Regions from separate parts of the Glutamicibacter sp. AOP5-A2-18 genome, predicted to be linked through region 4. Evidence: riboswitches for the same ligand, from Rfam matches in the RefSeq annotation. Region 4 holds a riboswitch; each other region holds the start of a gene.
The links. Region 4 has a riboswitch for thiamine pyrophosphate ahead of thiO (glycine oxidase ThiO). Riboswitches for the same ligand answer to the same signal wherever they lie in the genome.
Positions count from the first base shown of each region.

Region 1: another riboswitch for thiamine pyrophosphate. It lies ahead of thiM (hydroxyethylthiazole kinase); the one in region 4 lies ahead of thiO (glycine oxidase ThiO).
Region 2: another riboswitch for thiamine pyrophosphate. It lies ahead of ACT3RW_RS13200 (ECF transporter S component); the one in region 4 lies ahead of thiO (glycine oxidase ThiO).
Region 3: another riboswitch for thiamine pyrophosphate. It lies ahead of thiC (phosphomethylpyrimidine synthase ThiC); the one in region 4 lies ahead of thiO (glycine oxidase ThiO).

Region 1 covers NZ_JBQSVW010000001.1:47,411-52,496, reverse strand. The annotation lists gene ACT3RW_RS00260 (aldehyde dehydrogenase family protein) at 1-574, opposite strand, end outside; gene ACT3RW_RS00255 (hypothetical protein) at 634-2,199, shown strand; gene ACT3RW_RS00250 (GntR family transcriptional regulator) at 2,196-2,561, shown strand; TPP riboswitch at 2,599-2,693, shown strand; gene thiM (hydroxyethylthiazole kinase) at 2,683-3,477, shown strand; gene thiE (thiamine phosphate synthase) at 3,470-4,111, shown strand; gene thiD (bifunctional hydroxymethylpyrimidine kinase/phosphomethylpyrimidine kinase) at 4,108-5,086, shown strand, end outside.
Region 2 covers NZ_JBQSVW010000001.1:2,751,189-2,756,274, reverse strand. The annotation lists gene ACT3RW_RS13225 (Na+/H+ antiporter subunit D) at 1-1,575, shown strand, start outside; gene ACT3RW_RS13220 (Na+/H+ antiporter subunit E) at 1,589-2,221, shown strand; gene ACT3RW_RS13215 (monovalent cation/H+ antiporter complex subunit F) at 2,218-2,484, shown strand; gene mnhG (monovalent cation/H(+) antiporter subunit G) at 2,484-2,885, shown strand; gene ACT3RW_RS13205 (DUF4235 domain-containing protein) at 2,974-3,225, opposite strand; TPP riboswitch at 3,300-3,424, shown strand; gene ACT3RW_RS13200 (ECF transporter S component) at 3,490-4,110, shown strand; gene ACT3RW_RS13195 (ATP-binding cassette domain-containing protein) at 4,107-5,086, shown strand, end outside.
Region 3 covers NZ_JBQSVW010000001.1:2,599,063-2,604,148, forward strand. The annotation lists gene ACT3RW_RS12500 (putative quinol monooxygenase) at 1-98, opposite strand, end outside; gene ACT3RW_RS12505 (GlxA family transcriptional regulator) at 207-1,148, shown strand; tRNA gene ACT3RW_RS12510 (tRNA-Thr) at 1,786-1,857, shown strand; TPP riboswitch at 2,033-2,142, shown strand; gene thiC (phosphomethylpyrimidine synthase ThiC) at 2,138-3,880, shown strand; gene ACT3RW_RS12520 (DEAD/DEAH box helicase) at 3,999-5,086, opposite strand, start outside.
Region 4 covers NZ_JBQSVW010000001.1:2,368,350-2,373,435, forward strand. The annotation lists gene ACT3RW_RS11325 (ThiF family adenylyltransferase) at 1-445, opposite strand, end outside; gene ACT3RW_RS11330 (thiazole synthase) at 445-1,263, opposite strand; gene thiS (sulfur carrier protein ThiS) at 1,266-1,511, opposite strand; gene thiO (glycine oxidase ThiO) at 1,508-2,635, opposite strand; TPP riboswitch at 2,633-2,737, opposite strand; gene ACT3RW_RS11345 (nuclear transport factor 2 family protein) at 2,818-3,381, shown strand; gene ACT3RW_RS11350 (GNAT family N-acetyltransferase) at 3,320-3,793, shown strand; gene ACT3RW_RS11355 (mechanosensitive ion channel) at 3,877-5,085, opposite strand.

The DNA.
Region 1 (5,086 bases), 2.3 Mb from region 4:
CACCCTCAATGACAGCAAATACTCGCTCATCGAGGTAGAGCGGAAGGAATTTGGCTAGGGCACCTGAAGTGGCCGGAGCAAGCTCTGAGGGTTTAACAACTGCCGCATTTCCTGCGGCAATGGCGGCCACTAGGGGTGCGAGTACAAGTTGCAATGGGTAGTTCCAGGCACCAACGATCAAGACAACACCCAGGGGGCGTGGCTCGATCTTGGCCATTGCCGGCTGAAGCGCCAGTGGCACCTTAACTGTGGTGCTGTCCATCCATTCGGCCAGATGCCTCAGCGCAAAATCAATCTCTGCGCGCACCACATCAACTTCAGCGAATTTGGCTTCGGTGGCACTCTTACCCAGGTCATCGTTTAATGCCTGCAGGAAGTCATCAAGATGCTCTTCAAGCATCTTCTCCAGCGCGCGTAGCTGTTGGATTCGGAAGCGACGCGGGTGGGTGATTCGAGTATCAGCTGAACGGCGCAGATGACTTAGTACCGAAGCGATACGTGAAGGATGCTCGTCCACCGGAGGAGCGGAATCGCCGACCGGTTCTGGCAACGGAGTGGAAGTAAACAGACCCATGATCTGAGCGTACGTTACTTGGCAGATTTTCTACCGATTAATTCTCAAGGAGATTCATTATGTATCAAGTGTTTGATACATTAAAACCTATGGATCAGATCTCGGCGAGCGCCTTATCGATAGCTATTGCGTCATCAGTAATCTACCTATGGTTACGCTCAGTAGCTGCACGCCGCGGATCCTCAGCGTTACTCAGGGCTCAATCACATTCATTCTGGTGTGCCCTGATTGCGTTTTTTGCCTCGACTTCTGGCGACCTATCTCGGGTTTGGTCCATTCAAGCACCATCAGAGTCACCGACAACGCGCGTCATCATTGCACTGGGTGCCGCCGGTTGGCTGACTTTGGTCTACGTCATCGGGTTGTTTACTTGGCCTGGAGAACTGCGCTCAGTTCGCGTCGCATCTTTGGAACCACGCACGTTGACCACGCCCTTTCCACGTAAGCTAGGTGCCCTAGTTGGCTCACTGGCAATCTTTGCATGTTGCATGTTGTGGCCGATATCCCGGGTCGCCGGCCACATCCCTGAAGGCAAAAGTACTGAATCCTCAGCGGCTGACTTCGAAGACGCAGTTGCGCCTACATGGGACAGCACATCCGGGTGGATTTCAGGCGCTGAAGTAGCTCCACTGTTTGCGCTGTGTATTTTCGCGGTTTTACTGGCCACTGCCGTGATCAGTGCAATCATCCTCAAACGCAGGCCCTTAGCCGGGATCTCCGCAACCCAAAACCAAGAACTACGCTCAATTTGGCTCAACCGGTTGCTACGAAATTGTGGTTGGCTGCTGACCAACATCATCGGTGCCGCAATCACCTACGCCGATCCGGTTCTGAGTTCCGGGTGGAACAAGGTGTCCATGTTTGCCGTCTTGGCTTTGGGCTTCGTGCTATTCGTCTGGGCTCCAAAGCATGCCGCACCGGAGGCCAATAGCCTGCGTAGCACCGCCTTCGCCCGGATGCGCAGCCACACGCTATCCGTTTCCTATTTTGCGAATACGTTCTTGATTATCGCCGCGTTGATTATCTGGCTTGCGGCCAGTGAACTCGTTGACCAAACGCCAGAGCCATTCGGTGAAGCCGGGGCCCGTGCTGTTGGCGCTTCCTTTGCGCTGCCATGGTCAGCGGCGGCGGTAGTCCTGTACCTAGTAATCTCTGCCGGCTTCGCGCTCTATGCACATTCACGAGCAAAGCTGGGGGCACTTTCTGAACCGAAGAGCCAAAATCTTCCGGTTTGGGTGTACACGATTGCAGCGCTGTTCATCGTCAGCGGGAGCATCTTGCTTTACGCCCCACAAACACTGAGCCCAGGGGCACAACAGCTACTCTCGCCATGGGTCACCTCGGCAATAATCGTGGGAACGTTGGTAGCCGCGGCCGGTTACTTCTGGTGGATCCGCCATTGCGCAGTCCCCTGGGACCTCACGGACGAACAGGAAATCTGGTATCGGCAAATCTTGGAGTTCCGAGCCTTACGAGTGCTCTGCAGTGCGTATTTCCTCTTGCCGGGCTTGGTCTCTTCCGATGAGCCAGCGGTGCTAGCCATAGGCATTGGGCTCTTCTGCATCCCAGCCTTACTAGTGGTCAATCGCCCGAAGGCGCGCCTGACCACGAGCGTGCGCGCATGAGCACCCAGATCACGGTAGATCTTGAGGCGGCTACCGCTCCTTATGAGCAGATCCGTTCGCAGATCGCGTCGCTGATTAACCTCGGCGAATTAGTGGCAGGTAGCAAGCTACCCACGGTCAGGGCGTTGGCCACAGATCTTGGGGTAGCTGCCGGAACAGTCGCTCGTGCCTACAAAGAGCTGGAAGCCGAAGGGCTCATTTCTTCAAGACGCAGGGCCGGCACGATAGTTAATGAACGCGCTACCCCCATCGAAGAGCATGAAGATCTGGTGGCGGCCGTAGACCACCTTTGGAAGCTAGCAGCAGCGCAACATGTCGATGCGGCGACACTTAAAGCGTTAGTGGCGAGACGTGAACGTTAAGAATTTGTTCTAGGCATTGCCACTGCGTACGCTCTAGATCAGTGACACGGGGTGTCGGAGAAGCCGACTGAGATGAAACCCGTCGAACCTGATCTAGTTCACGCTAGCGGAGGGATGTCGCATGACTCTGCCTACCGTTGCCCAAAAATACCGGCAACACTCCCCTTTAGTTTTTTGCCTGACGAATACCGTCGTCACCAATTTCACCGCCAATGTCCTACTGGCTTCCGGCGCTTCACCAGCCATGACTAATCTGCCTGGCGAAGCTGGCGGGTTTGCTGCCTTGGCTTCTGCAGTGCTGGTGAATCTAGGCACGCCAAGCACCGAGCAAATGGTGGCCATGGAGGAAGCGGTGCTCTCGGCGAGCGCAGCAGGCACCCCGTGGATATTGGATCCTGTGGCTGTCGGCGCCCTGTCGGTACGCACCGACTTCGCCCGACGCATAGTTCAAGAACATCCCACCTTGATCCGTGGAAACGCTTCGGAAATCCTCGCCTTGGCGGGCAAGGATGCCAGTGGCCGTGGTGTTGATGCGGCAGATACCGTGCAGGCTGCCCTCGATGCAGGACGCGAACTGGCGCAAGAACACGGCTGCGTTGTTGCTATCTCCGGCGAAGCCGATGCGATCATCGACGCTACCCGTACTGTACTGGTACACACTAACGGTATCGGGCTGACCAGAATCACCGGTGGCGGATGCGCACTAGGTGCCTTTAACGCTGGAATGCTCGCGGTGCACGAGGACCCCTTTGAAGCATCCATCGCCGCCCACGGTTTTTACGGTCTGGCCGCCGAAAAGGCACTGGCCGCAAGCACCGGACCGGGAAGCTTTGCGGTGGCGTTCCTTGATGCGCTAGCCGCCACGGAACCTGAAGAATTACAGACTTTGAAGTACGAGGAACTGAACCATGGATAATATCGGCGCCTACCTAGTAGCCAACACCGCCAGCTGCACTCCACGCACCACCCTGGAAGTCATCCAAGGAGCAGTAGCCGGCGGCATCGAATGGATTCAGCTGCGGGCCAAGGATGAGTCTGCCCGCGAATTCTTCGAACTGTCCTGCGCTGCAGCCCAACTAACCAAGGGCAAAGCCAAACTATTGATCAATGACCGGATTGACGTCTTCTTAGCTGCTCGCGCGGCCGGAGCTGCGGTCAACGGTATCCATATCGGGCAAAAAGACATTCCGGTGCGACTTGCCCGTGAGATTATCGGCGAAGGCATCATCGGTTTGAGCGCTTCCACCGATGAACAACTGGCCCAGGCGAATCTCGACGCGGAGGTCATCGACTATCTGGGTGTTGGTGCAGTGCGTGCCACTCCTACCAAAAAGGATCACCCAACCCCGTTGGGTCTTGACGGTTTTATCCGTGCAGCATCCTTGACCGAACTACCGTGTGTAGCCATCGGCGCCATTACCGCTCAGGACGCAGCTGCGATTCGCGCTGGCGGAGGGTCGGGCCTAGCGGTGGTTCGTGCCATCTGTAATGCCGAGGATCCGCAAACGGCCAGCGAGCAGCTCGTTTCAGCTTGGACGGTGGCACAGTGAAAAATATTCTCTCTATCGCCGGCTCTGATCCTTCCGGTGGTGCCGGTATCCAGGCGGATCTAAAAGCCATTGCCGCTAACGGTGGTTATGGCATGTGCGTGATTACGGCATTAACCGCGCAGAACACCCAAGGGGTCAGCGCAGTACAAGCCATTGATGGTGACTTTGTCCTAGCCCAGTTGGAATCCGTTAGCGCTGATATACAGATTGACGCCATCAAGATTGGCATGCTGGCCAATGCTGAAGTAATCCGCGCGGTCAGTAGTTGGCTGGATACCGTAGATGCGCCGGTCGTTCTAGATCCGGTGATGGTAGCCACGAGCGGAGACCGATTACTAGAAGATGAGTCGGCACTCGATTCACTGCTGGACCGCGCCTGCGTCATCACCCCTAACCTGCTCGAGCTCGCAAGCTTGCTACGCGAGGCTGCTGCCACACAATGGCCACAAGTCCTAGAGCAGGCACAGCGACTGGCCGCCAAGCACGACGTTCTGGTTTTGGCCAAGGGCGGGCACCTGGCTGGAGACCTCTGCCCTGATGCGCTAGTTAGTTCCACTGGAGTGCTGGCCGAGTTCAGCAGTCCAAGACACCAGACCAAAAACACCCACGGCACCGGCTGCACCCTCTCCAGCGCCTTGGCCACTATCTACGCCACAGACGGTGACTGGATACAGGCTCTTGAGAAGTCCAAGGCCTATCTGGTGCGCGCTATCGGCGCAGCCGACCAACTCACTGTGGGTAGCGGGCATGGCCCGGTGAATCACTTTGTGGACTTCTTCAGCGAAGCAGATCCCATGCAAGAGTGGTGGCAGCAAATTGATGGACTACGCGGGTCTATCGATGGGCTGGAATTCATCACCCAGTTATCCGATGGCACATTGGCCTCAGCAGACTTTGAGTACTACCTGTCCCAAGATGCCTTCTACCTTCAGCGTTACGCTCAGGTATTGGCCGAGGCCAGTGCCTTGGCCCCAG
Region 2 (5,086 bases), 380 kb from region 4:
GCCGTAGTCCTTCCGATCATTGGCGCCGGTGCCGCGTTCCTGGCCCGCCGCCAGGTGCGCACCCAACGACTGATCACCATCGGCATCCTGTGCCTGACCTTGCTTTTGGAAGCAGGCATGGTGGCAGCCGTCTGGGGCGGAGAAAGTTATGCCATACACATCGGTGGCTGGGAGTCACCCTTCGGCATCGCACTGATGGTTGATGGCTTCAGCTCCTTTATGCTGCTGATTTCCACCTTGGTGTCACTGGCAGTGTTGTTCTTCGCTACCAGTCAGGGTCTAGCCGACGGGGATGAACCCGGACCAGTCTCGGTATTCCACCCGGCCTACCTGATTCTACTGGCCGGTGTGTCTAACGCCTTCCTGGCAGCGGACCTCTTCAACCTCTATGTCGGATTCGAAATCCTGCTCACCGCCAGCTACGTGCTGCTCACCTTGGGTGCCACAGCTGAACGCATTCGCGCCGGTACTACCTACGTGGTGGTTTCGGTGGTTTCCTCGGTGGTCTTCTTGATGGCCATCGCCATGATCTACGCCGCCACCGGAACGGTGAATATGGCGGACCTCGCGGTGAAGCTGCCACAGTTGGATCAAGGCCCGCAGCTGATCTTGCATGTATTGCTGTTGATTGCCTTCGGCATCAAGGCCGCGGTGTTCCCGCTGTCTTTGTGGCTTCCCGACTCCTACCCAACCGCTCCGGCACCGGTGACCGCCGTGTTCGCAGGGTTGCTGACCAAGGTGGGCGTGTATGCCATCGTGCGTACCGAAACCTTACTGTTCCCCGGAGGCGAAGTACGCGCCGGACTGATGGTGGCCGCAGCGCTGACCATGGTGGTCGGTATTCTTGGTGCATTGGCCCAGACGGACATCAAACGTATGCTGTCCTTCACGCTGACCAGCCACATCGGTTACCTGATCTTTGGTGTTGCTATCGGCACCCCACTAGCCATCGCGGCAACCATCTACTACGTAGGTCACCACATTATTGTGCAGACCTCGTTGTTCATGGTGGCCGGCCTGATTGAACGTCGTGCAGGTAGCTCGAATGTCACCAAGCTCGGCTCGCTAGCCAAACTTTCCCCGGCGCTGTCGCTGCTCTTCTTTATCCCCGCGATCAACTTGGGCGGCATCCCACCGTTCTCCGGATTCTTGGGGAAGTTCGGATTGCTGCACGCCGCAGTACAGGATGCTGACCCATTGACCTGGATTGTTGTTGGCGCTGGTCTGCTCACTAGCTTGCTGACGCTGCTGGCCATCATCCGTGTTTGGGCCCGTGTGTTCTGGCGACGCGCTACCGATGCTGAAGTTCCAAACCAAGAACTAGTGGAACAGGCCGCCTCAGTAGCTATTGAGACTGCTGCTGGTGGAGCGCAAAATCCGGCATTGGGTCTGAAACTGGCCAAGGAGCTTGAAGCCGATTCTTTGCCGTGGGGAATGCGCTATTCCACCGCGTCACTCGTTGTAGCCGGCATTGCGTTGACCGTATTTGCTGGACCAATCTTCGAGTTCTGTGAACGGGTCGCAGCTGAGCTCATTGCTCGCGAACCATATATCAGTGCGATCTTGCCATTGTGATTAGGGGGGGACGATGTCGACTAAAAACCTGAAGCACAGAGATCAGCGTATCCATGATGCGCTTGATACTTCTGGCGTCCGTCACCGGGCAACACTCAAACAGGAATGGCCGCTGCTGGCGTTGCTGATCTTTGTCTGGGCAGCCCTCTGGCAAGACTTCTCGCCGGCGAATCTGATCTTCGGTGTCATCGTTGCGCTGATAATTGTCACGCTCTTCCCGCTGCCGCCGGTGGTCCTTTCGGGCCGTGTGAACGTCTGGTACTGCTTTGAACTGTTTATCTGGTTCATCGGTCAAGTATTTGTGGCAAGTTTCCAAGTGGCACGACTGGCGATCTTCCGGGGAAAGAAAACCCGCAGTGGAGTGATCGCCGTGGAGTTGCGTACCGACTCGGATTTGATTGTCACCGCGGTGGGACATGTACTGACGCTGATTCCTGGATCATTTGTTATCGACGTTGACCGGCGCTCATCAACGCTGTACTTGCACTACATCAACATCGAATCGAGATCCGACATGGAACGGGCCCGCGAAGCGGTGCGCGACATTGAACGTCGAGTGATCATGGCGATGGGTAGCCACGATGAATTTGAAGCAATCAAGCACGAATGCGGTCCAATTCTTGGTCGAGTAGGAGGCAAAAAATGATGACAATCGTGATGTGGATTTGCGGCATCATGCTGGGTCTAGCCACCGTTGCGTGCTTGATCCGCGTTGCCAAGGGCCCCTCGATTCTTGACCGAGTCTTAGCCTTGGACGTGATGCTGCTGATCATTTCCGTGGCGTTGTGCTTGGAAATGGTCTTCAACCGCCACACCGACTACCTGTTGTTTGTCGTTGTTGCGTGCACCTTGGGCTTCATTGGCTCGGTTACGGTGTCGCGGTACGTCTCGGATCAGAGGAACGCCTAATGGAATTGTTCCTCGATATTCTTGTCGCCGTCCTGCTGATCACCGGCTGCCTCATGTCGCTGATTGCCGGTATCGGTCTGCTTTCATTCCCCGACATGCTCACTCGGATGCACGCCGCCACCAAACCGCAAGTACTTGGCTTTCTGCTGATCTTCACCGCGCTAGCAATTCACTTGCGTAGCTGGAGTGTGGTTCCAGTATTGTTCCTGGCTTGGGGGATGCAGCTACTGACCGCTCCCGTATCCGCACATATGATTGGGCGCGCTGGTTACCGAACCAAGCACGCTGCCAAACAATCTCTCTACGCCGATGAACTGAGGCAAGTAGTGGACACGGTATCTGACGCACCGGCCACCGCGTCTGTTGAAGTCTCTAGCGAAGAGTCGAAGGACTCAAAGTAAAACTGAGCAGTGAAAAACTGAGCAGTGTAAAACTGAACAAAACAAAAAGGAACGGCCCACCATTGGTGGGCCGTTCCTTGAGCATTAGCTACTTGCTGAACCGTGCGACAACCTTGTTGGTGCCACGGTCTGCCAAGACCTGGATGGTCGCTGCGACAATCGATGAGAAGATCGCGAATCCGAGCGCCTGACGGAATGAAGCCTCTGCAGCTTCTTCGCTACCCTTGCGGGGAGCCTTATTTCCGGTGACGCCCTTCCACAGCTGATCAACTAGCTTGCTGCCGAGCAAACCGGCGCCAATCGAAATTCCGGTGGTGGCAAGTTTCTGTACTGTGTTCATATTGCCCTCGCTTCAACGTCGTAACTTATCTTTCCTCTGCCCAGCATACCTGCGGTAAGGTGGGGGAGCAGTAATTTTTCCGACAGGGGAGCGTCAGACTTCAAAAAAGAAGTCGCCAAGACGCTGAGAGTGCGATAGATCGCAGACCCTCGAACCTGCTCCGGCTAGTACCGGCGAAGGAAGTCGAGCATCTCGGATGCGGACGGGTGTAGCACTATGCCATCAGTCCGTACATCTCCCCTCCTAAATATAGGAGGACCACCCATGAACCAAGTAGTCGCAAAACAGCGAACCAGCTGGCGCGTTGTCGACATCGTCGTAGCCTCAGTAATCGCCGTAGCCTCAGGAGTGATCTTCTGGGCTTGGAGCGCAGGCATGCCGCTGTTCTCGCTAGCTTTTGTTGCCTTCCCACCTGCCGCTGCACTGCTGACTGGCGTATGGCTCTTCCCAGCGGTACTCGGTGCCCTGATCATCCGCAAACCAGGTGCAGCAGTGTTCTGCGAATTACTGGCAGCCATTATCGAGGCATTGCTGGGATCTCACTACGGTCTGAGCGTCATCGTTTCCGGGCTGGTCCAGGGCCTTGGTGCTGAATTGGTCTTTGCCATCTTCCGCTACCGTAAGTGGAACCTGAGCGTTGCGCTCATTGCAGGTTTTTTCACCGGCATCTTCGCCGGTATTTCCGAAGCCTACATCCTGGCGTACTACGTGGAATACACCTCATCACTAAAGATCTTGCACGTGCTGATCACCGGCGTCTCTGGACTGATCATCGCTGGTCTGCTGTCTTGGCTGGCCACCCGTGGATTGGCTAAGACCGGTGCACTGAGCGCACTGGCTAGCCGCCGTGCTCACCTCGAGTCCGGGAAACTGGACGCCAAATGAGTTCGCTGGCTAACCGTGGCGCTGACGCTCAAACTCGGCGGGGCGCCGAGATTTCTGCGCGTGGTTTTAGCTGGCAGCATGCCGAAAGAACAACTCCCGCGGTTTCCGGTTTAGACCTTAATATTCAGGCCGGCCAGAAAGTACTTCTTGTTGGTCCTTCCGGTGCGGGAAAGTCGACCTTGCTACATGCTCTGGCGGGGTTGTTGGAAGTCGACGAGTCGCAGCAAATGCGTGGCGAGCTACTCATTGACGGGGCTGATGCCTTTGCTCGCCAACGCCCGGTTGGGCTGATGCAGCAAGACCCGGAGACCCAAGTGGTGCAGAGCCGGGTAGCTGATGATGTCGCCTTCGGGGCCGAGAATCTTGCTGTAGCTCCCGAGGTGATCCGTGAGCGCATCCCAGAAGTATTGGACGCTGTAGGTCTAGGCATGCTCTCCTTTGACCACCGGACCCAAGAACTATCCGGAGGACAGAAACAGCGACTGGCTCTGGCCGGTATCTTGGCCATGCAGCCAGGATTGATGCTCCTTGATGAGCCGACCGCCAACGTGGACCCAGAGGGGATCGGTCCCTTGCGCGATGCCGTGCTTAATGCGGCACAGCTCAGCGGGGCCACCGTGCTGGTAGTTGAACACCGGTTGGAAGTCTGGGCCCAGCACATGGACCGCATCATCGTCCTTGAGCCAGGTGGCGGAGTAGCCCATGATCTGAGCCCGCAACAGCTCATGGAGGATCAGCAGCTTCGCGCTGAACTCGCTTCGGCCGGTCTGTGGGTTCCCGGCTACCTGCCACAAATCCAACAAGTGACACTCCAGCCGGGAGGAACCTTGCTGGAGGCCAAAGACTTGGTGTGCGCCCGAGCTGAGCAAGCACCGCGCACCCGCCCGGTTAACCTACAAGTCCGCGCAGGCACCGCAACGGTCATCCGTGGTGAAAACGGTGCAGGTAAATCCACCTTGGCACTCACCGTTGGTGG
Region 3 (5,086 bases), 230 kb from region 4:
ACAGCGCCGGTGAGCAGATCGGCGAGCGCGTCGTGCTGTCCATCGGCCGCGACGATCTTGGCGACGAAGGCATACGGAAGTGATGCGGGTGTGGACATGAGGGGTTCTCCTAGGTGTCGAGGTTTCTTGGTGAAGCGAGTTCAGTCTATGACGAAAAAGGGCATGTGAGAAGTGGCGTATACGGCAGTATTGCTATTGTTTACGTCATGCGTATTGGACTGATCGCGATCGACGGCTGCTTCGGTTCGGCTATCGCGTCGATCATCGACATCGTGCGGGTGGCCGACGGAGCCCGCGGCGATGTCGACCCGCGGATCGACCCGATCGAACTCGCCATCCTCGGACCGAAACGGCGAGTGACCACGACGGCATCGATGACCCTGTCGGTGGACCACCCGCTGTCGGAGTCCGGAGAGTTCGACGTGGTCGTCGTCCCTGCGCTTGGAACCCTTACGGCCGCCGCTACCAACGACGCCCTCCAGAGCCGAGATGCTCGTTCGGTCATCGCCTCGCTCGGGCGCCTCGACGAGGCGACCACCCGGATCGCCGCGGCGTGCACCGGCGTGTTCGCCGTCGCCGAGACCGGACGGATGCATCATCGGCGGGCGACGACCAGCTGGTTCCTGGGGCCGGAGTTCCTGAAGCGCTATCCGACCGTCGCCCTCGATCTCGACACCATGGTCGTGGTCGACGGGAACCTCGTCACCGCCGGCGCCGCCTTCGCCCACATCGACCTCGCGCTCTCACTCGTGCGATCGATCAGCCCCGACCTGGCCCAACATGTCGCCAAGCTCCTCATCATCGACGAGCGTCCGTCGCAGGCTGCCTTCGTCGCCTACGAACATCTCCGGCACGAGGACCCGATCGTCGTCGAGTTCGAACGCTTCGTGCGCGCCCGCCTGGACGAACCGTTCAACGTCGCCTTCGTCGCGCAGTCGCTCGGCACCAGCCGGCGCACCCTCGAACGACGAGTCCGTGCGGCGCTCAACCTCACTCCGCTCGGCTTCGTCCAACGGCTTCGCATCGAACGAGCTCGGCACCTCTCAGCAACCACGGACCTCACCTCCGCCGAGATCGCGCTACGGGTCGGCTACGCGAACGCCGAGACTCTGCGCTCCCTCCTGCGCAGGGAGCGACGCCGTTCCTGACCTATCGCCATGCCTTAGAACCACCTCTCAGCACGTCGCGTCGACGCTCCTGCGTCGCCTCTGGACGCCCCACTCGACACGCCCGCAGCACAGGCCATGCGACGTGCCCCGGCTTCCCGGACGGTCGGGGTTGGGTGGCTATGATGTCGCTGCGTTCTCGTCGAGAGGATCAGCAGACCCGATCAGGGTCGATTGGGATGAGACGCGAAGGCGGTCAGGTCAGGGCGGCCGAAGCCGGCCGGCGGGGTAGCGTCGGACACGTCGAGGTCTTTCGGATGGATGGCGTAGGAACCTCCATCGTCGGGAGACCTCGACGTCTATCTGCGGACCGACGCGCCCGGCCGACCTACACCCTCATCTGGGAAGAGCCACTTTCCTGCCGCTTGAGTCAGTGAAAATCACTTTTCCAACAACAAAACATCCGTACATCTTGATGCTTCGCAGTCAAAAGAGGCAAATATCAACATGTGCGAGGTCTGCCATTTTTCGCGGCGCAGACTACCCGCGTTCAGAACACCATCGAGCAACCGATCCCCTGGCGCGTTTTTCCTACTTGAGTAGGGGTCTTGTGACGTCAGCTACAAACTCGTTACGGATTTTGAAATCGCCAAAAACCTGTGTAGAGTATTTACTCGTTGCCCCCTTAGCTCAGTGGTAGAGCGCGTTCTTGGTAAGAACGAGGTCGCCGGATCGATTCCGGCAGGGGGCTCGAAATAAGAGAGACAATCTGCATTCAGACTGTCTCTCTTTTCGTCTATCTGGACTTATTTTCTTGGGCCCCGCTGCCACTTCGCTTCGCCCCCATCTTCCACTTCCAACGCTCAGACCTAGCGTCAAATTTTGGCGCCCATTCTTGTGCGCCGATTTTTTCATGCTAGTGTCGTCTCCGACCACACGGGAGCCCCATGGCAAGGGCTGAGATCGGGCTATCGCCGTCCGCGACCGTTGAACCTGTCCGGGTAATGCCGGCGAAGGAAGTGAGTTTCTCAATGGAACAATTTGAACAACATCCTGCCCACTCTCTCGCGTTCCGCGAATCGGAAGGGATCTCAGTTCCCGTCACGCAAATTCAACTTGCGGACTCCCCCAACGGCCAGCCAAATGAACCGCTACGGGTGTATCGCACCAGTGGTCCAGGTAGCGAACCAACTCAGGGACTGAATCCTTTTCGGGAACCGTGGATCATGGAACGAGCAGACGTTGCGGTCTATGAAGGCCGCGAACGCAATCTGCACGATGACGGGCGCTCAGCGGTCCGCCGAGGAACTGCCAGCGATGAATGGGCCGGACGCACGGCGCCACCACTACGTGCAGTTCAGGGGGCCACAGTAACCCAAATGCACTACGCACGAGCTGGGGTGATCACCCCTGAAATGCGATATGTGGCGGTTCGCGAAGAGTGCGATGTAGAACTGGTCCGCAGCGAGCTGGCGGCCGGGCGAGCAATCATTCCGTCCAATATCAATCACCCGGAATCTGAACCGATGATTATCGGCAAAGCCTTCTTGGTGAAAATCAATGCAAATATCGGCAACTCTGCGGTGACCAGCTCGATTGCTGAAGAAGTATCCAAGCTGCAGTGGGCCGCCAAATGGGGTGCAGACACCGTCATGGATCTATCCACCGGTGATGACATCCACACCACTCGTGAGTGGATCATCCGCAATTCACCGGTGCCCATCGGAACGGTGCCCATCTACCAAGCCTTGGAAAAGGTCAATGGCGAAGCCAACGCACTGACCTGGGAGATCTTCCGCGATACCGTCATTGAACAGTGTGAGCAGGGCGTGGACTATATGACCATTCACGCTGGCGTGCTCTTGCGTTATGTTCCTTTGACTGCCAACCGGGTTACCGGCATTGTCTCGCGCGGTGGGTCCATCATGGCCGGCTGGTGCTTGGCACATCACGAAGAGAATTTCTTGTACACGCACTTTGATGAGCTCTGCGAAATCTTCGCACAGTACGACGTTGCTTTCTCACTGGGTGACGGGCTTCGTCCCGGCTCCATTGCTGATGCCAATGACGCCGCGCAGTTCGCTGAGCTAGATACCCTAGCTGAGCTGACCAAGCGGGCCTGGAGGTACGACGTACAGGTCATGGTTGAGGGACCGGGACATATTCCATTCCATAAGGTCCGGGAGAATGTTGAACGCCAGCAGGAGTTGTGTGATGGTGCGCCCTTCTACACACTGGGCCCACTGGTTACCGATATCGCTCCGGGCTATGACCACATCACCAGCGCCATCGGCGCTACGGAGATCGCTCGATATGGCACAGCCATGCTTTGTTATGTCACACCCAAGGAACATCTGGGATTGCCTAACCGTGACGATGTAAAGACCGGTGTTATCACTTACAAGATTGCAGCTCACGCCGCCGACTTAGCCAAGGGGCACCCGGGTGCCAGTGCGCGCGATGATGCGCTGAGTAAGGCACGCTTTGAGTTCCGCTGGAATGACCAGTTCTCGCTGAGTTTAGATCCCGTCACGGCTCAAGAATTCCATGACGAGACTTTGCCCGCAGAACCAGCCAAGACCGCACACTTCTGCTCGATGTGTGGACCAAAATTCTGTTCCATGCGGATCTCCCAAGATATACGTGATGAATACGGTTCTGCGGAGGCTCAAGCGGCGTTGGCAGGCATGGCAGAAAAGAGTAGAGAGTTCTTGGAGAGCGGCGGGAAAGTTTATCTAGGAGATGAGATTCCGGTAGGCAGCGCAGCCCAGTAATAGCTGGCTGCTGGAACAAGCATCTTGGAGAAACACACAACGCCCCTGGATCAAACCTTTCGGTTTGTTCCAGGGGCGTTGTGTTGTGCTTTTAGCTAGTTAGCTTAGGAGCGTCGACTTAGTAGTCGCGACGTCCACCGCTACGGCCCGAGTCGCTGAAGCGCTTGTCGCCGCCACGGCCACCGAAGCGCTTTTCGCCGCCACCGCGTCCGCCGCGGAAACCGCCACGGTCTCCACCGCGGAAACCGCCACGGTCGCCGCCACGATCGTTGTCATCGTCGTCGCGTGGCTTACGGCCGGAGTCAAGCTCCATGCTGATCAGTTCGCCGCCGATGCGGGTCTTGGACAGTGCACGCCACTGGTCCTTGCTCAGCTCTGCTGGCAGTTCAACCAAGGTGTGATCCGAACGGATCTCAATGCCACCGATTTCCGAAGAATCGAAGCCACCTTCGTTAGCCAAAGCGCCAACGATCGAGCCTGGCTGCACGCGGTTGCGGCGGCCAATGGCCAGACGGTACATGGCGTTGCCTGCAGCAGCAGTCTTACGTGCACGTGGGCCACGGTCGCCGCGATCTCCGCGGTCACCACGGTCGCCGCGATCGCCACGTTCTGGGCGGTCACCACGTTCCATGCGAGCCTTCTTGGAAGGCGAAGCTACTGGTTCGGTCATCAGCAATGGACGTCCACCCTGAGCCATCAAAGCCAGTGCAGCTGCGATTTCCAGCTGATCAAGGTCTTCGTGCTCAGAAGCGAACTTCTCAACGATTTCGCGGAAGGTGGTCAGGTCCTGACCACTGATGGTCTGATCGATGCGATCAGTGAACTTCTGGATACGACGGTCGTTAACCGAATCCAGCGAAGGAAGCTGCATCTGGGTCACCGGCTGGCGGGTAGCCTTCTCGATGGCACGCAGCAAGTACTTCTCGCGTGGGGTCATGAACAAGATCGCGTCGCCCGAACGACCTGCACGGCCGGTACGGCCAATGCGGTGAACGTAGGACTCGGTGTCATGTGGGATGTCGAAGTTGATGACGTGGCTGATGCGCTCAACGTCCAAACCACGAGCTGCAACGTCGGTAGCAACCAGGATGTCGATCTTGCCTGAACGCAAGTTCTCAACGGTGCGCTCACGCTGCTGCTGTGGGATGTCACCGTTGATAGCTGCAGCGGTGAAGCCGCGAGCCTTCAACTTGTCAGCCAGGTCCT
Region 4 (5,086 bases):
CTGAGGCAAGGTACCTGGTGGCGAAGTTATCGCTACCGTCGATAACTAAGTCGTAGTCGGTGAAGAGTTCAATAGCGTTGTCTTTGCTCAGCTTCTGATCAATGGCTTCCACCTTGACATCGCTGTTGTGTTCTAGAGCTATTCTGGCCACCGAGTGGACCTTGGGATTACCAATATCGGTTTCACGATGAATGATCTGACGCTGAAGATTAGATATTTCAACACTATCGTCATCTAGCACCCCTATATGTCCAATGCCGGCCGCGATGAGATAACTGGCGATGGGACTGCCTAATCCTCCGGCTCCAATGATCAGTACTTTGGCGTTGAGGATTCGCCGTTGGCCTTCTTCGCCTACCCCAGGAAGTGTGAGGTGTCGCGAGTAGCGTGCAAGCGCACCGGCTTCAAAATCCGTTGCCGGTTCACACAATGCAGGGCGAGTCATTAGAACTCACCGACCAGCGTTTGCATCATGCCTTCTTCAGGTGAGGAGGCCAGTGCGGTATCGCGCTTGGGGATTCGGCCGGCCAAGTATGCCGCCCTACCGGCTTTAACTCCGTCGCGCATTGCGGCGGCCATCAGTGGAGCATTGTGCGCCCGGGTCACTGCGCTAGCTAGCAGTACTGCATCGCAGCCAAGTTCCATGGCAAGCGCCGCATCCGAGGCGGTACCCACCCCTGCGTCAAGAATGACTGGAACGTTGGAACGCGAAACTATGGTGGAAATATTGTGTGGATTCAGGATCCCCAAACCTGAGCCAATGGGTGCGCCAGCAGGCATGATTGCAGCAACTCCCGCATCCTGCAAGCGTTGGGCCAGGGCGGGATCATCATTGGTATAGGCAAAAACCTCAAAGCCATCAGCCACTAACTGTTCGGTGGCCCAATAGAGTTCCAATGGATCAGGTAGCAGCGTGTCCTCATCAGCGATGACTTCCAGCTTGATCCAGTTGGTTTCTAACGCTTCGCGGGCCAGCTGTGCGGTGAGCACGGCGTCGCGTGCGGTGAAGCATCCAGCGGTATTGGGCAAAGCAATCACATCATTGCGTTGCAGCAACTCATAAACGTTGCCTGAACCGGATGCTGAAAAATGGCGGATGGCTACCGTGGTGAGTTCTGTCCCGGAAATTTGAAGTGCACTTTCCAGCGTGGACAGCGAGGTAGCACCTCCGGTACCTAGGATCAGGCGTGAGGAAAAAGTTCGTCCAGCAACAACAAATGGGTCCGTGGTTGCATTAAGTTCTGTTATCTCTTGCGCTTCCATGTTCAGCCTCCCTGTGCTGCCGTGACGAGTTCGATTGTGTGTCCGCTCTGCACTGCAAATCCGTTCCATGAGCTGCGCGGCACCACTGTCCCATTGACCGCGGCGGCCAGTCCAAGTTTGCTACCGTCAATGGCTTTGGAATCGTTGTCGAGTTCCTTGCCGATGTGTCTGGCGATGAATTCACGCAGGGACAATCCTGCGTCCACCTGAACGGGTTGGTTATTAACCGTGATGCTGATTGAAGTCATGAACTTTGCTCCAAAAGTGTGTCGGATGAGTAGGTAGGGAAACGGTGCGGGTCAACGTCCTTGAGCATCGCACTGGCCGGCAGGTTTTCTGTCAGGTCAGCGGTGAGCGTTGATCCCAACGGGCTGAGTAGCACTCCGTGACGTGAATAGCCGGTGGAGATCACCAGCCCTGGATCTATACGACCGATTAGCGGGCGGTCATCGGCAGTTGCAGGACGAGCTCTGGCAATGACCTCGTTCAGCGAGCAATCAGAGATGCCGGGAACAAGTCTGCGAGCGTTATCCAACAAGTTGTACATGGCGCCAACGTTGACTTGTGGATTCCCGTCTTCGCGCACGCTGGCTCCGAGAACAAGACTTCCGTCTTTGCGCGGAACCAGATAGACATTTTCTCTGTGCACGATGCCTCGAATAATTCGGGTCACTAATGCAGGGCCGGGTGGGCCTTGGATCCGCAGGATGTCACCATAAACCGGGCGTACGGGAGCTGGTTGAACTCCCCTAACCGTTCCTAGGGCAGTACAGAGAATTGTTTGCTCTGCTTCCAGTCTTGTACCTGAAGACGTCAGCACGGCCGTGGTTTGATTCTTGTCATCCTTGATCACTTCAACACACTGTTCAAGCACGAGATCCGACTGGAAATACTCCAGAAGAATTCGTACCACCGAGCGAGGGTCAATTTGATGATCATCCTCGCAAAGCACCGCACCAGCAATGTTTCTGGCCAGCGCAGGCTCTAGGTTTCGCGCTTGGCTGGGCAACAGCTTTTGAGCTGACAGGCCTAAGGAAGTTTGTAATTCCACCAGCTCGTGTAGGGCTTCACGGTCCGCGGGTTCTGCCGCTACCACCAAGGTTGAGCTTGTCAGATAGTCGGGACGCTGGCCCGAGATCGCTTGAATCCTGTTCACAAAATCTGGATAGCTCTTGTTGGAGGCGGCCAACATCTGATGCAGTGGTCCTTGGCCCCAGACGGTTTCTGCTGCCGGCGCCAACATTCCTGCGGCAGCATGGCTGGCGCCTTGGCCGGGTGAAGGATCAATAATGCAGACAGTGTGCCCGCGCGAGCTGAGCTCAAACGCTGTGGCTAGGCCGATGATTCCGGCACCAACGATGTTGACATGCATAGGCGCACGCTTCCTTCCTACGGCGGCATGACCCGCATCAGGTATAGCGGTCGGCTCAGTGCCCTCTCAGCCTGGTCGATTCAGGCTCCCGCGGAGATGTTGCGATTATAAGCATGACCCAGCTCATAAAAGCGAACTACGGCGGACTTTGTTCCGTCATCTTCTGTGATGTACTTACAAACATGTCGCTTCCGAAGTATCCCGCTGAATTGGTTGCTGGTTCCACGTTGTTGGAAACCATCGTTGAGTTTGAGCAGCAGCTACTGTCTCCTACGATTCGCAACAACCCTGACCAGCTGAGTCTTCTATTGCACAAGAACTTTGGTGAGATTGGAGCCAGCGGACGTACCTACAACCGAGAACAGATTCTTAGATTGTTGGTCGCTGAGGATTCTGGTGGCAGCGCAGGACAGGTTCATGACCCTGTTGGTACACAACTGTCAACAAACCTTGTGTTGCTCCGGTGGTCCACCTTCGGTCACAGGGCAAGTCATCGCACTTCCCTGTGGTTCCACGATCAGGGCCGCTGGCAAATGCTCTTTCACCAAGGAACACTGAGCGCAACGGCAACCGACAAAGAACGCGATACCACCAATGCGCAAGTAGAAAATACCGGCGATGAAATTAGCGTTCGAAAGCTCAGGGTGTCAGATGCCGACGCGGTTTTTGAAGCCTTTACCTCTGATGCAGAAATGCATCGTCAAGGTGAGGCCAGCACTCCCGCAAACGCCCGTAAACGCCCGTAAATATGTTGGCGCCCTACTAGCTGATTGGCGACGTCAATGTCCGTTGGCCATCACGAAGAACGGGCGATTGATCGGCTTAGTTTGCGGCACCTTAGATTCAAGTAATAAGAATGCATGGATTTGGTATTGGATGCATCAGGCATTTAGAGGGCAGTCGCTGACTACTCGGGCTGTGGCTACCCTGGCGAATTATCTCTTTGAGGAGCAAGACATCTACCGCTTGGAATTAGGGTTACGCGCAAATAACCCAGGCTCCCGGCACGTCGCTGAAAGGAATGGTTTTCTGCGTGAAGGTGTTGAGCGGGGCAAATTCCTGATCGACGGTGAGCGTATTGATGTTTTCACTTACGCACGTCTTCGTGATGATCCCGTGTCGTCTGTAGTTCCGTTGCCGTTGAACCTAACTGAGTAAGTTTAATGACACGCAGAAAAGTCGTGGAATCCTAAAAGGATTCCACGACTTTCTATTTGTCCCTGCTGTTTTGATCTAGGTGGTTAGATACCCGGCGTCGTAGGTGGAGTCGTCGGTGGTGCTGGCGGAGCCGGCGGTACCGAACCTGGTTCGTTGGAGACCACCTTGTCGGTATCAATCTTGTTCAGCGTACGAGCCGCTGCGTCACGTCCGCCGAGGCCGAAGGCCAGCGCTGCTGCAAGAGCTGCGCCGATAACAATTGCGCCGAAGGCCATGTTGATGATCGAGTCAGCGATGCCCATGTACTTCAGGCCCATTGCCACGAACAAAGCGATCGCGGTGTATCGGATGATCTTCGAAGCCGTGGTTTCACCCAAGAACTTGCCGATCACGTTGGCAATAACAAAACCTGCCGCGATGATTGCTGCGCCGAAGAGGATCTTGCCACCAAGGCTCAGAATTTCATTGAGGATGTTGGTTATTGCTGGGAAGTTCAGCATCTGTGCTGCCATCACGCCGAAGAACAGAATAATGGCGATCTTGACGATTCCAGCGATGATTCCCGATGCGCTCTTGCCGTCTGGGACTACGCCCCACTCAGCAACTACACGGTCAGTGCCCACACCCTGAAGGGTGGTTTCTAGTAGCTGACCTACGAACTTAGCGATCAATACGCCAACTGCCAATAGTGCAAGGGCCATGATGACCTGCGGGATGGCGGTGAAGACCAGCTGCAACATCTGTTGGGCAGGATCCGAAATTGCCGCGATACCCAAGACCTGCAGTGCCGAGATAGCAACAACAAGCAGGATCAGTGCAAACACAATGTTGGAGATGATTCCAACGATCTTCGCCTGAGCTTCGCGTGACTGAACTTCGTCTACGGGTTCGTTGGCTGGAGTCAGCTTGCGAACGAGACCACTAAAGTCCACCGTTCCCAGTCCGGTATTCAGCAGCTGTCGAACGATATTTGCGATGACATAGCCAATGAAGAAGATGAAGCCGGCACCGATCAGATTCGGGATAAATGCCATGACTCCACCGAGCAGGCCCTGCACCGGTGAAAGAACTTCTGAAAGCGAGAAGACCTGGAGGATAGCGACGAGGCCAAAGAGCCAGACAATCAGCCCGGCAACTTTGCCGAGGGATTGCCCTATTTGAGTTCCGTCATTTCCTTGCTTCTGCAAGAACTTCACTCTGCTCACTAATTTGCCGGCAGCCCAACGAACTATTCGCGCTACAAGCCAAGTAATGATGAGAATGACGAGCGCAATGGCTACTTTCTGTAGCATT